3 linked regions of the Simiduia agarivorans SA1 = DSM 21679 genome follow. The protein of the gene in region 3 interacts with the protein of the main gene of each other region in a pairwise test. Links are inferred from orthologs where the notes say so. Each region holds a gene or a part of one and is shown on either strand. Other genes may lie near its edges.

Region 1 (2,932 bases), 2.0 Mb from region 3 along the record:
CCATTGGGCCTGATTCAGGCCCTTCGAACCGCACAGCCGACCACACAACACACCCTGCAGATCGGTCGGGCTGGCCAGGGATTTAGCCACCAGCAACTGATCGGCAAAACCGTCAAAACCGGGCATGGCGGGGGCGGGTACATCAGACATAACGGGGTCCTGCATCGGGTGAATAGCGTGATTTGCCGCCATGCTACCAGAAGCCGCCACGCTGAACAGACGCCAGTGCCTGGCCCGTTAGCCCAAAAGCACCAAAAAAGCTTTATTTTTCGGGCACATGCCTCACATGAGTGAGAAATTACTTGAACACTTGTTGACCCCCGCCAACGGGCTGCATATAGTTATTCGTCAAAAGGTACCACCAAACTCCCTACATCATGGCCGAATCTCAATACGCGCAACTGGAAAGCAAGCTCAATCAGCTCATCGAGCTGTGCCAGCGGCTGGACAAAGAAAATGCCGCGCTCAAGGCCCGCGAGGCCACCTGGCAACAGGAGAAGCTGCGGCTGGTCGAGAAAAACGAACTGGCCCGCAGCCGGGTGGAGGCCATGATCAAGCGTCTGAAAAGCCTGGAGTCAGAGGGATAAGCATGAGCAAGCCCCCCGCCAATGCCGTCGTTGTGCGCATATTGGACCGCGAATATCAGGTGGCTTGTCCACCGGAAGAGCGCGATGCGCTGTCTTCCGCTGCCCGGCAACTGGATGAACGCATGCGCGCGATCCGCGCCTCCGGCCATGTGATCGGCCTCGAGCGCATTGCCGTGATGGCGGCCCTGAACCTGAGCCACGAATTATTGGTGGCAGGTAAATCTGGCAACGCCGCACCCGCACAAGACCTGCACCCGCTGATCAGCCGGTTGGATAAAACCCTGGCGCAACTTGACGCGGAATAAATTTCCTTCGATAAGTCAAGATTGTTTTTGCGGGCCTCGGGGTTACAATAAAGCCCTCCCTGAGGTGTTCGTTTGTCCGGCAAGTCCTCGAGCCGATAAATTTATACCCGGCGGCGTCTAGCTGGTGTTGGTGTGCATGTCCGCGCGTCGGAAAGCCTGATTCACCACAGATTCCGCCACCTTGAACCATCGGGTTCAAGGCCAAGCCGGCTACGGCACACTCGGGGTCCTACTTTATCTATGACTGCCTATTCCGATCAGATTCACGCCCAACGCCAATCGCTCCGACGCGAATTGCGTGCGCGCCGACGCGCCTTGCCCCAGCGCCAGCAAAAAAGCGCGGCACTTGCGCTGGCCGAACACCTGCACAAGCATCTCTGGTTCGCGCGCGCCAAACACGTGGCATTTTATTTGCCCGCCGATGGCGAATTGGACCCGCGGCCATTGCTCAACCTGGCACTGGCGGCCGGCAAGCATTGTTACCTGCCCGTAGTGCAGAAAAATGGCCGGTTGCACTTCCGGCGCTACCGCCCCGGCACAATGTTGCGCGCCAACCGCTTTGGCATTCCCGAACCCACAGCGAGCGCACCGCAACGTCAGCCCTGGCTGCTGCAGCTGGTTTTACTGCCGTTGGTGGGTTTTGACCTGTGCGGCGGCCGCCTGGGCATGGGCGGCGGTTATTACGACCGCACCTTCTGCCACAGACCGGGCCATCCGCGCCCCCAAGGCAAGCGCATCGGCCTCGCGCACAGCTGCCAACAAGTGGTACGGCTGCCTGTGGCGTCCTGGGACGTGCCCTTGCACGCCATCGCGACTGAAGCGCGCCTTCACGCGGTCTGATTGCTGCCTATACTGACGACTAAGGGCTCGCGGCTAACAGCCGACATACTGAGCATGCCCTGTCGATTCTCCGGAGCAATTCATGACCTGGTTCCACAATCTTTCCTATCGCTGGAAAATCAGCCTGCCCATTGGCCTGCTATTGGTGCTCAATCTGATGGTGGGCATCAACGGCCTGATGATCAAAAACACGCTGGCCGGAGATGCAGAAGAGCTCGGCAACAAATACCTGAATGCGCTCGACCTCTTGTTGCAGGCCGACCGGGACATGTACCAGGCCCAGGCCGCCGAGCGAAGCCTGGTATTCCTGAGCGCCGACAACCCCAACTACGGGTCGCTGAATGAAAGCCTGAAGGAGAATCAGCAGCAGGCGCTCGACCGCGCGCTCCAGGCCAGCCAATTGTCACCCGCTATCGCACAAGTGGCACCGTCACAGGCCATCAGGGAGCTTCATGCCGATTGGGTCAGCGCATCGGCAAGCCTGCTGAGACAACGGGCGTTGCTGGAAGCGGGCGACCCAGCCCTGACCGCGCTCAGCTACGGTGACGTCGCCAAGCGGTTTTCCGACCTGCGCAGCAGACTCGACCAGGCCGGCGAGGCGCACCAGGCCGCAGTCACCCGGTTTGTCGCGCAAGCACAACAGGACGCCGATGATGCCGGCACGCATGCAACCGTCTTACTGGTGGTTGCCGGCGCCTTTGGCGCACTGGCCCTGTTTGTGCTCCCGCCCTTATTCACCCAGGGTCTGAACCAGATCAACGCCACCATGGCCGACATTGCGCGGGGTGAGGGCGATCTCACCAGCCGCACCCGGCTGAAAACCAAAGATGAACTGGGCAGCCTGTCTGCCAGCTTCAATTTGTTCATGGATAAACTGCAGAAAACCGTCGCCAGCGCCAAACACACAGCCGATGAAGTGCGCGCAGCCTCGGATAACATGCACACACTCGGTGACGCCAACCGCGCCACCATGTCCGCGCAGAACAATGCCATCCGGGCGTTGGTGGCCTCGGTTGCAGAGCTGTCAAAAACCGTGACCGAAATTGCCGAGAACACCAACCTCACCGCCGAGCAGGCACAAACCGCCAACAAGCTGACCAGTGATGGCTCCAGCACGGTGAATACCACCAAAGAACAGATTGCGTCGCTCGCCAAACTGGTGGAAAACACCTCGGAGTTGATCAGCAAAGTCCAGCAGCA
Region 2 (2,937 bases), 300 kb from region 3 along the record:
AAAAGGCTGCTACATCGGTCAGGAAATCATTGCCCGCATGGAGTACAAGGCCAAGCTGAAAACCCGGTGCGTGCTGCTATCTGGCGAAAGCCAGCCTGAAACCGATGTACTTACCGATACACAGGGAATCCCCTCAGGCAAGATCATCAAGCAACACCGGGCGGAGGCCAATCAATGGCTTGCCTTTGCGGAGGTCCGCACGGACGCCCTCACTGAAGACACCATACTTCAAGCAGGCGATAAAATACTCAGGCCCATTCAGCCTCCCTATGCTATAAACAATGAGTCATAGTCAGATTTAACAAGGACGCCTGCATGAGCCAGCTGGTCGAGAAAGTCAGCCAAGACATCATCACCGCACTCGAGAAAGATCAACTGGTGCTACCAACGCTGCCAGAGGTCGCCTTGCGCGTACGGGAGGTCGCCGAGGACCCAGACGCCTCGATCGACCAGCTGGGCAAAGTCATAGGCTCCGACGCAGCACTTACCGCCCGCCTGATTAAAGTGGCAAACAGCCCACTGCTCAGAGGCTCAAAAGAAATCACTGACCTGAAAATGGCACTGGCGAGATTGGGTATCGAGTACACCTGCAATATTGCCACGGGCCTCGCCATGTCGCAGATGTTCCAGGCCACCAGCGATCTGATAGACCGGCGCCTGAGAGAAGTGTGGACCCGCTCGAGTGAAATCGCTGGCATCTGCCACGTGCTGTGTAAGCACCGCACCCGGTTACGGCCCGATCAGGCGACCCTGGCTGGCCTGACGCACAAAATCGGCGTTCTGCCCATTCTGACCTACGCAGAAGAGCACCCTTCGCTGCTGAAAGACAGTTTTACGCTGGATACAGTGGTAGAACAATTACAGGGCACATTGGGCGATAGAATCCTCGCCCACTGGGGCTTCCCCGAAGCGATTCAGAAAGTGCCCAGCCAACACATGAATTTTGCCCGTGAAGCACCGGAAGCTGACTATGCCGATCTGGTAACAGTGGCCATGCTGCAAAGCTATATGGGCAGTTCACACGCATTGGCACAGGTCGATTATGGCACTGTCAAAGCCTTTGCCCGCCTCGGGCTGGACTCCGACATGGAAAGCGCCGAAGCAGACGATCTGAGTGCCGAAATGGAAGCCGCCATGGCCATGCTGCAATAAATTACCGCCGCCACGCCACGGTTGGCTTGCCCCACTGGCTCAGCTGACGGTTGGCTTCGCCAAAGCAATCCGAGCCCAAAAACGCGACAAAATCACGACCCGCCTTGGTTGCACCCAAGGGGCTCGGGTGTGACGTTTTAATCACCCGATGACGTTTGGCATCTATCGATTCGCACACCTTGTGAGCAAATCGCCCCCAGGCCAGAAACACCACATGCTCACACTGCCGATTGACCGCCTGCAGACAAGCGGCAGTGAACTGCTCCCAGCCTTTGCCGGCATGACTGGCAGCCTGCCCCTGCTCTACCGTGAGCGATGCATTCAACAGCAATACACCTTGTCTGGCCCAATGGCTCAGGTCGCCATCGGGGTATTCCGCCGGCGCTGCATAGAGTTCTTTGTAGATGTTTTTCAGACTGGGCGGCAAGGCCTGACCCACCGGCACACTGAAGCTGAGGCCATGGGCCTGGCCGGGGCCATGGTAAGGGTCCTGCCCGACAATCACGACCTTTACGTCTGCCAGCGGTGTTGTCAGAAACGCATTAAACCACAGCGCATCCGGCGGATAGATCTCAGCACCCGACCGCTTACGGGTTTTAAGAAAGTCCCTCAGCGATTGCATGTAAGGTTTGGCCAGCTCCTGCTCAAAAACAGCGCGCCAGCCGGCATCCAGTTGTTCGACAATGGTGGCCAAAACGTTAACCTCTTTAGTTAGCGTCAAACAAAAAAGGCCGCAGAGCGGCCTTTTTGTTACTCGGGTCGCATGTGCGGAAACAGCAACACGTCACGAATCGAGGGCGAGTTTGTCAGCAGCATCACCAGGCGGTCGATGCCAATGCCCTCGCCCGCTGTCGGTGGCAAGCCATACTCCAGCGCACGCACATAGTCGGCATCGTAATGCATGGCCTCATCATCGCCCGCATCCTTTTCCTGCACCTGCTGCATGAAACGATCGGCCTGATCCTCAGCGTCGTTTAACTCCGAGAAGCCATTGGCGATTTCACGGCCGCCCACGAAAAATTCAAACCGATCGGTGACAAACGGATTGTCGTCGTTGCGACGCGCCAGCGGCGACACTTCGGCGGGGTACTCAGTGATGAACGTCGGCTGGATCAGTTTGTGCTCAGCGGTTTCTTCAAAGATTTCGATCTGTACCTTACCCAATCCCCAGGTTGGCTTAACGTCGATACCCAGTTTATTGGCGATAGCGGTTGCCTGCTCCATATCTTCGAGCTGCGCGCGTTCAATGCCGGCATTGTATTTCAGAATGGCGTCAACCACGGAAATACGGTCGAACGGCTGGGCAAAATCAAACGCCGTGCCCTGATACTCAAACGCAGTTGAACCCAACACTTCAATGGCCAGCTTGCGCAGCATATCTTCGGTGAGGTCCATCAGGTCTTTGTAATCCGCGTAAGCCTGGTAGAACTCCAGCATGGTGAATTCCGGGTTGTGCCGGGTAGACAAACCTTCGTTGCGGAAATTGCGGTTAATTTCGTACACCCGCTCAAACCCGCCAACCACCAGACGCTTCAGATACAGTTCAGGCGCAATGCGCAGGAACATATCCACATCCAACGCATTGTGATGGGTCACAAACGGGCGCGCCGAGGCACCGCCGGGAATCACGTGCAGCATGGGCGTTTCCACTTCCATGAAGTCCTGCTGATTCAGGTAATTGCGGATAAAGCCGATCACCTTGGTGCGGGTGCGGAACACATCGCGCACTTCCGGATTCACAATCAGATCCACGTAACGTTGGCGATAACGGATTTCCTGATCACT
Region 3 (8,420 bases):
GGTTCGCCGTCAATATAAACCAGATTATTGGGTGTACCGCCGGCCAGTCCGATGTCGGCTTCCTTTGCCTCACCCGGCCCGTTGACCACACACCCGATCACCGCCACATCCATCGGGGTGGTAATATCTTCCAGGCGGTTTTCCAATTCATTCATGGTCTTAACCACGTCGAAATTCTGGCGCGAACAGCTTGGGCAGGCAATAAAGTTAATGCCCTTGGAACGAAGGCGCAGGCTTTTCAGCATATCCCAGCCCACTTTCACTTCTTCAACCGGATCTGCAGCGAGCGACACGCGAATGGTATCGCCTATGCCATCCATCAATAGCAAGCCCAGTCCAATGGAGGACTTTACCGTACCAGACCGGAAACCACCGGCTTCTGTTATACCGAGATGCAATGGCTGTTCTATCTGAGTGGCCAATTTGCGATACGCCGCAACGGCCATGAATACGTCAGAGGCTTTAACGCTGACTTTAAAGTCCTGAAAATCGTAGCGATCCAGGAACTCAACATGACGCAGCGCAGACTCCACCAACGCGTCGGGCGTAGGTTCACCGTACTTTTTCTGCAAATCTTTTTCCAACGACCCCGCATTCACGCCAATGCGAATGGGAATGCCAAGATCCTTGGCTTTGGAAACAACAGCCTCAATGCGCTTTTCCCGACCGATATTGCCCGGATTTATGCGCAAGCAATCAACGCCCAGGTCAGCCACCCGCAGCGCGATACGATAATCAAAGTGGATATCTGCCACGAGTGGCACAGGCGACTGCTTTCGAATCAAACCGAAAGCCTCCGCCGCTTCCATACTGGGAACAGACACCCGCACGATATCAGCTCCGGCCTGCGCAAGACGCTGAATCTGCGCAACGGTCGCCTGCACATCGGTGGTTTCCGTATTGGTCATGCTCTGAATGGAAATCGGTGCATCACCGCCCACGGGGACATTGCCAACCATGATCTGGCGGGATTTCCGACGCTTAATGGGAGATTCAAAATGCATATACTACTCGCCTGAGCCCTGGCTCAACTATTCAACCTGTATTCGCAACGCGCGATTGGCGCCGTTTGGCGTGGTATCCACCGGACGTCCGTTTAATACCACGCTGGCCGCCCTGGCGTTACCTAACATCACATTAAACGGCGCGGTGCCCCGCAACTCCACACGGTCGCCTGATTGCTTGAGATCTGCGGCCAGCACGTCGCCTTTTGCGTCACTGACTTCAAACCAGCACTCTTCCGAAAATACCACTGTGAGTACATCACCAATAACTGTCGGATCGCGCTCTACCGCATCGCGAGTAACCACTGGCGTTTGCGTTTGTGCGGGCTCAACCCCCTGTGGACGTTCATCCGGCAGGACCGGCGCCTTATCTTCCAACGGTGCAGCCCCATCGGCCGACACCGTCACGTCCGGGCCTGATGATTGCGCACTATCCGGCACTGCGACTTGAGCTGACACCGGTGCGGGCCTGTTCTCGTCCATACGAGCCTGCTCTGGTTGCAGCCAAAACCACCCTGCAACCAGTACCACCAATATAAAGGGCACAAACCAGAACCGTGCAAGCACCGGTTTAAACATTTGCGCCGGTGTCACCTGTGGCGATTCCACCAGCTGACTCACCTCGCGGTTGGCGGCAAGGAATTCCTCGTATCGACCGATCATCTCAGCCTCGTCCAACCCAACCAGCTTGCAGTAAGCGCGGATATAGCCCCGCACAAATGCCTCCGCAGGCATATCCGCATATTGATCGGATTCCAGCGCTTGCAGCTTGGCGCGACTGATACGCAATACATTAGCCACCGTCTCCAGCGACAGTGACTTGCTCTCTCGCGCCTGCTGTAATGCCGCGCCCGGACTTAGCAATGCCTCAGCGGGATTCGCGTTATCTCCCGCCTCAGGCGTATTTTGATTGATCATGGTCTTGGCCGTAGTGGTTTTTATTGTTGGGTTTAACGGCTTTCCTTGCTTTTCTTATATTCCAGATATTCCTTGCTGTAGGGAAACAGATTCTTCAGCGACAACGCCTGACTGGCCTCTTTGTCCTTGTTACCGAAAATCCGCTCGATCTGGATACCCACCCAGAGACTTCTAGATGACGCTTTTGCATAACGTTCAAATTGGTTTAACGAACGCTTGGCTTCCGCGTACCGCTTCTCTTTTAAATGATACTCGGCCAGCTCCAGATGCGCCGCGGCCAAAGAGGGTTGCAGCAGTACAGCGTGTTCAAACGCAGCGACAGCTCGCTCCTCGCGATCCAGCTTTAACGCGGACACACCAACGCCATACAAACACACGGCCCGGCGCTCATAGTTCAGGTCTTCACTGGCCTTCTGATAGTGGTCATAGGCCTCCTGAAACCGGTCATGGTTGAACAGGAAGGTAGCGTAATTCAATCTGGCCTGCGTAAAAGAGGGATTCTTGCGCAAGGCCTGCTTAAAGTGCTTTTCAGCCAATTCCGGCTCGCCTTCCAACTGGTACAACAAGCCCCGGCCATTCAGCATGCCCGGATCGTCTGAATCCAGCTCGTACGCCTTATTCAAATGAAAGCGTGCGGAATCAAGATTTTTCTCGCCAATGTAGCCCAACCCCAGCTTGACGTGCGTCGCCAACGCCTTTTCCGGGTTTGGCTTGGAAACATCCTTTTCCATGGTGGTAATGCAGCCCGACAGAGCCAACACCAGGACCGCGAAAAACATTGCTTTTTGCATGTACACTCCGGCTAGTTTCCTACAATTCTCACAGCTTCTTCCTGCTGCGCCATCTGCCGGCGATAGCGTTCCGCCCGCCGGGTCAAATCATTTACGCTACCGGCCAACTGACCGCAGGCAGCGTCAATATCGTCGCCACGCGTGGTACGTACCGTGGTGACATAACCCGATTCAATCAGGATGGTCTGGAACCGGCGCAAGGCATTGTTGCTCACGCGCTTGTAATCCGACTGACTGAAAGGGTTGAATGGAATCAGGTTGATCTTGACCGGCACGTCGCGTAACAATTCAGCCAGTTCATGCGCATGCTCTGGCCGATCATTCACATGATCGATCAGGGTATATTCGATGGTTATTTTGCGATGGGTATCCGGCAGCTGCTCAATGTAGCGCTTGGCCGAGTCGAGTAACATCGCAATCGGGTATTTCTTGTTAATTGGCACCAATTCATTGCGCAGTGCGTCATTCGGCGCATGCAAGGAAATCGCAAGACATGCATCGGTGTATTCGCCCAAGCGATCCAACGCCGGCACTACACCAGACGTACTGAGCGTCACCCGACGCTTCGAAATACCATAACAATTATCGTGCATCATCAGGCTCATGGCATCCACCACATTGTCGAAATTCAACAAGGGTTCGCCCATACCCATCAACACAACGTTGGTCACTTTACGCGGGCCATTTACGCCCAACTGACCAAAGGATTTAGCCGCAATCCAAACCTGCGCGATAATCTCAGCGGCGGTCAGATCGCGATTGAAGCCCTGCTTTCCGGTGGCGCAGAAACTGCAGTCGAGCGAACAGCCGATTTGTGATGACACACACAAGGTGCCCCGCTCGCCGTCCGGAATGAACACCGTTTCAACGGCACTGCCACCTTCAACCTTGATAAGGAATTTGCGGGTACCGTCCACCGAGTCAAGCTGCTTCATGACTTCGGGGAAACGAATCTCCGCAACATCTTTCAACTTGTTGCGGAGATCCTTGCTGATATTGGTCATCTCGTCAAAGTCGACCACTCCCAGCTGGTGAATCCATTTCAATACCTGTTGGGCACGGAAGCGCTTTTCGCCAATGGACTCAAAAAACGCTTCCATTTTCGATTGCGACAAACCCAGCAAATTCGTTTTTGCCGGTACGCTTGCGACTTCCTGCACTTCAACCATGGGATTCACCTCAACGACTACCCGCGATTAGCGTGGGCAGATTTCAGTTACGGCGAAGAAATAGGCAACTTCACGCGCAGCAGAGGTTGTAGAGTCAGAACCGTGAACGGCGTTCGCATCGATGCTCTCTGCAAAATCCGCGCGAATGGTGCCGGCCGCCGCTTCTTTGGGGTTGGTTGCACCCATCAGCTCACGGTTTTTCAACACCGCACCTTCACCTTCCAGCACCTGCACCATGACAGGACCAGAGGTCATGAAGGCCACCAGGTCAGCAAAGAAACCGCGCTCTTTGTGCTCGGCGTAGAAGCCTTCAGCTTCAGCTTTGGACAGGTGTTTCATCTTGGAGGCCACCACTTTCAGGCCAGCCTTCTCGAAACGGGTGTAGATCTCACCGATTACATTCTTGGCTACAGCATCTGGCTTGATGATGGACAGGGTACGTTCAACGGCCATTTAAAACTCCGAAATAGACTTCAGTTTGTTGGAAATTGCGGAAAACGCCATAAACTCGCGATTTACAGCTTTCCCATACTAAAAACCCGCCGATTATACGCGGGTTTCTGGGGATTTTGTATGGATGGGGTCAGATTCTACGCAGCGGCCGCCGCCAGGGTTTTGATCCGGGCCACCATGGCCCGCAGGCCATTGCCACGGGTCGGACTCAGGTGCCGCTCCAGATCGAGTCGGGCAAAGTAGCCATCGATATCAAACGCGAGGATCTCGGCCGGGGCCCGGTCGTTATAAGCCGCCAGCACCAGCGCCACCAGCCCGCGGACGATCACCGCGTCGCTGTCTGCCAGGAACTGTAATTTGCCCGCTTCAACCCGTGGTTCTATCCACACATTGGACTGGCAGCCTTTGACCAGGCGCTCGGGGGTCTTCAGCGCGTCGCACATCACAGGCAAGGCCTTACCCAGATCAATGATGTATTTGTAGCGCTCTTCCCAATCGTCGAAAAACGCCAGGTCTTCCAGTATGTCGTCTACAGCGGGCAGGGTCATGACAGTGTCTATCCAGAATTAAAAAAACAGGCCGGCTTCCAGCTGAGCCTCTTCGCTCATCATCTCGCGCGACCAGGGCGGATCAAACACCAGATTGACCACCACCTTCGCCACGTTTGGCACCTTGCCGACGCGGTACTCCACGTCGCTCACCAAGACAGGCCCCATACCGCAGCCAGGGGCCGTCAGCGTCATATCGATACTCACTTGCCCCCCTTCTACTTCGACCTTATAAATCAGGCCGAGCGAGACAAGATTAATGGGTATTTCGGGGTCGTAAATGGTCTCCAGCGCCGCCCACACCTGTGCTTCCTGGACCCGACCGGATCCATCATCGGTAAAATCGAGCTTCTCCGGCTCACAGCCAATGGCGTCGGCATCCGTCCCGTCAATGCGCAACATATTGCCCTGCCAGGTAACCGTGTAGTTACCGCCCAGGCTTTGCCGGATATTGACGAACTCGCCTTCCGGAATGTCTACCGGCACGCCAGACGGCACTCTGCGCGCAGGCGTCTGCCGGCGGGTTACCACCATTTGCTGCTGCATTATTCCTGCACCGAAAAGCTTTCACCACAACCGCACTCAGCCACCACATTGGGGTTGTGGTACTTGATGACGCGATTCACCCCCTCAATGGCCATATCGATTTCCGTGCCGCGAATCACCGGAACAGCTTCCGGGCTGACAGCCAGCTGCAATTCAGGCGACACCTGCACCAGATGATCACCGGGCTCGGCGGATTCCACGGTATCCAGTACATAGGCAAAACCGGTGCATCCGCTGTTCTTTATCGACAAGCGGACCAGCTTGCCACCCTGCGATTGCAGCTTGCTGACAAAGTGGCGGGCCGCCTTGTCGGTTACTGATATAACGGGGGCATTGGGATCAAACGTCGCAACACTCACTGTATTACCTCACGCCAGCATAAACCTGACTTTGTCGAGCGCCGCGAAAAGCGCATCCACTTCGTCAAGCCGATTGTATATAGAAAAAGACGCACGCGCCGTCCCCGGCACACCCAAACGGTTCATCAGAGGCTCGGCACAGTGATGGCCGGTGCGGATGGCGATACCCTGTCGATCCAACAGGAATCCCACATCGGCCGGGTGCCCGCCGTCCATCAGGAAACTGAGCACACCGGCTTTTTGCGGTGCAGTGCCCACAACCCGTAAACCGTCAAAATCAGTGGCCAGTGCTTCCGCCCTCGCCAGCAATGCTGCCTCATGGGATTGAAGGCCGGCCAGATCCAACTCACCGAACCACCGCACCGCCTCTCCCAACCCGATAACACCGGCAATATTGGGCGTACCCGCTTCCAGCCGGTAAGGCAACCGATTCCACTCGGCAGACTGATAGCTCACGCTACTGATCATTTCACCACCGGTTTGCCACACCGGCCATTCAGCCAGAATCGATTCACGCCCCCACAACACACCAACCCCGGTGGGGCCAAACAATTTGTGCCCGGAAAATGCGTAAAAGTCACACCCCAATGCCTGCACGTCAACACCGCCGTGGGCGACACCTTGCGCGCCATCCACCAACACCAGCGCGCGCGGGGCCAGCTCGCGCACTTTAGCCACCATGGTCCCGACGGGATTCACAGTACCCAGCGAGTTGGACACATGGGGAAACGCAACCAACCGGGTGCGGTTACTGAGGCAGGCAGCAAAAGCATGCTGGTCCAATTCGCCAGTATCGAATATGGGCGCGATGTTAAGCGTGGCACCAGCTTTGGCACACGCCTGCTGCCAGGTCACCAGGTTGGCATGGTGCTCCAACTCGGTCGCGACCACTTCGTCACCAGCAGACAATTGCTGCGCCAGCCCGTGTGCCACAATATTGATCGCTTCGGTAGTACCGCTGGTCCAGATGACTTCCTCGCGCTGACCGGCATTGATAAACCGGGCCACCTGATCACGCGCCGCTTCAAACCGGGTAGTTGCCTCGTCGGCAAGGCGATGTGCCCCGCGGTGCACATTGGAATTACATTGAGTGTAGTAGTCCACCAGCGCATCAATCACACACTGGGGTTTTTGGGTGGTGGCAGCGTTGTCCAGATACACCAAAGGATTGCCATCAATCCGGCGGGACAGTATCGGAAACTGCGCCCTGACGGCTTCTACATCAAAACTCATTGCGCTTCCATCCTCGCGAAACGCTCGCGCAAACGAGGCCGCAACCATTCTGCTAGCGCGGCGTTAGGCATTGCATCCACCAGCTCATTGATAAATCCGAAGTTGAGCATGATCTGTGCTTGCGCCTTGCTGATTCCTCGGCTCTGCAAATAATAAAGCGCCTGCTTGTCAGTTTCGGCAATGGTGGCACCGTGCGCACAGCGTACATCGTCGGCGTAGATTTCGAGCTCGGGCTTGGTATTGACCTCCGCGCCCTCGGACAAAAGCAGATTGCGGTTATTCAATTCAGCCAGGGTTTTTTGTGCATCGCGATGAATGTGAATGCGACCATTGAAAACCGCACGCGCCTTATCCGCCACGATACCGCGAACATTTTCTTCCGTGGTCCCATTGGGCGATGCGTGCTCAATGGTGGTATGGAGGTCGAACAATTCGCTGCCATCCAATAAATAAATTGCATTCATGGCAGCCGTGGCAAACTGGCCTGCGTGGATCACGTCCACGTCCAGACGGGACAAGTCGGATCCGAAACCCACCAAAGTGGAATTGAGTTCGCTTTTACCGGCCAGTGAAAAATGACAACCGCCAATGTGCAGCGCCGCACCACCGTTCAGAACGAAACGGTAGTGTTCGAGGTGTGCTGATTCCTCCAGCAGATACTCCGCATAGGCGCAAGTAAAACTTTCAACCGCGGACTCACTGTGTTCAATCACGGTGGCACGGGCACCGGCAGCCAACTTCACCAGCACACGCTGCTGAACCTGCTCACCCTCGCCAGCCTGATATACCACCCGCAACGGCCGCTCGACTTCGACGCCGGCCGCCACCTCGATATACACACCGGTGGTTGCCAAGAGGTCGTTAACCAGGCCGAATAAATGGCGCTCGGGCTTGACGCTGCCAAACAGGGAAACGGCCTTGGCATCTGACAAGAAGGCAATACTCACACCTTCTGGCAATCCCTCGGGCAGGATTGGCATGCCATCGCGCAGCACAATATCCAGCGTCTCCAGATTTCCGATCGCGGGTGCCGGTTCAGCGGGCAACGTTGCCTGCACAAATGCCGATTTCTCCAGCGCGCGCACGGGCGTGTAGCGCCAGTCTTCCACTTTACGCCCCGGCCAGCGGGCAACGCTTAACGCTTCCCGCGCGCGAGCACGCTGAACCTGAAGACCGTCTTCCACAGCGGGCCGGTCAAGCACCTGGTTAAGCCAATTACTCATCAGGCGCTTACCTCGTGCCCTGCCAACCAGCTATAGCCCTGAGCTTCCAGCTCTTTGGCGAGCTCAGGACCACCACTGCGGACAATTTTTCCATCCGCCAATACATGAACATAGTCTGGTTTGATGTAATCCAGCAGACGCTGGTAGTGCGTGACCACAACAAACGCACGCTGCTC

What was found. The genes of interacting proteins can lie anywhere in the genome.
Region 1: the proteins of ndk (region 3) and M5M_RS13875 interact in binary tests that used the Escherichia coli proteins (3 or more experiments, as listed by UniProt). The link is inferred for Simiduia agarivorans SA1 = DSM 21679 from one-to-one orthologs.
Region 2: the proteins of ndk (region 3) and ung interact in binary tests that used the Escherichia coli proteins (3 or more experiments, as listed by UniProt). The link is inferred for Simiduia agarivorans SA1 = DSM 21679 from one-to-one orthologs.

Annotation. Positions count from the first base shown.
Region 1 is NC_018868.3:3,080,701-3,083,632, reverse strand. It holds M5M_RS13875 (5-formyltetrahydrofolate cyclo-ligase), read left to right. Parts: upstream 1-1,132; coding sequence 1,133-1,732; downstream 1,733-2,932. Other genes in the region: M5M_RS13870 (methyl-accepting chemotaxis protein), read left to right, coding at 1,815-2,932; M5M_RS13880 (cell division protein ZapA), read left to right, coding at 590-892; M5M_RS13885 (TIGR02449 family protein), read left to right, coding at 378-587; M5M_RS13890 (UPF0149 family protein), read right to left, coding at 1-150. UniProt on the Escherichia coli protein: Involved in the removal of 5-formyltetrahydrofolate.
Region 2 is NC_018868.3:746,900-749,836, forward strand. It holds ung (uracil-DNA glycosylase), read right to left. Parts: upstream 1,847-2,937; coding sequence 1,154-1,846; downstream 1-1,153. Other genes in the region: ygfZ (CAF17-like 4Fe-4S cluster assembly/insertion protein YgfZ), read left to right, coding at 1-292; M5M_RS03360 (HDOD domain-containing protein), read left to right, coding at 316-1,152; lysS (lysine--tRNA ligase), read right to left, coding at 1,903-2,937. UniProt on the Escherichia coli protein: Excises uracil residues from the DNA which can arise as a result of misincorporation of dUMP residues by DNA polymerase or due to deamination of cytosine.
Region 3 is NC_018868.3:1,044,989-1,053,408, forward strand. Bases 2,623-5,601 are described here. They hold ndk (nucleoside-diphosphate kinase), read right to left. Parts: upstream 4,336-5,601; coding sequence 3,910-4,335; downstream 2,623-3,909. Other genes in these bases: pilW (type IV pilus biogenesis/stability protein PilW), read right to left, coding at 2,623-2,713; rlmN (dual-specificity RNA methyltransferase RlmN), read right to left, coding at 2,725-3,882; M5M_RS04725 (SufE family protein), read right to left, coding at 4,473-4,883; sufT (putative Fe-S cluster assembly protein SufT), read right to left, coding at 4,902-5,429; M5M_RS04735 (HesB/IscA family protein), read right to left, coding at 5,429-5,601. In the rest of the region: ispG (flavodoxin-dependent (E)-4-hydroxy-3-methylbut-2-enyl-diphosphate synthase), read right to left, coding at 1-1,004; M5M_RS04705 (RodZ domain-containing protein), read right to left, coding at 1,032-1,922; more of pilW, read right to left, coding at 1,955-2,622; more of M5M_RS04735, read right to left, coding at 5,602-5,788; M5M_RS04740 (aminotransferase class V-fold PLP-dependent enzyme), read right to left, coding at 5,798-7,021; Fe-S cluster assembly protein SufD, read right to left, coding at 7,018-8,244; Fe-S cluster assembly ATPase SufC, read right to left, coding at 8,244-8,420. UniProt on the Escherichia coli protein: Major role in the synthesis of nucleoside triphosphates other than ATP. The ATP gamma phosphate is transferred to the NDP beta phosphate via a ping-pong mechanism, using a phosphorylated active-site intermediate.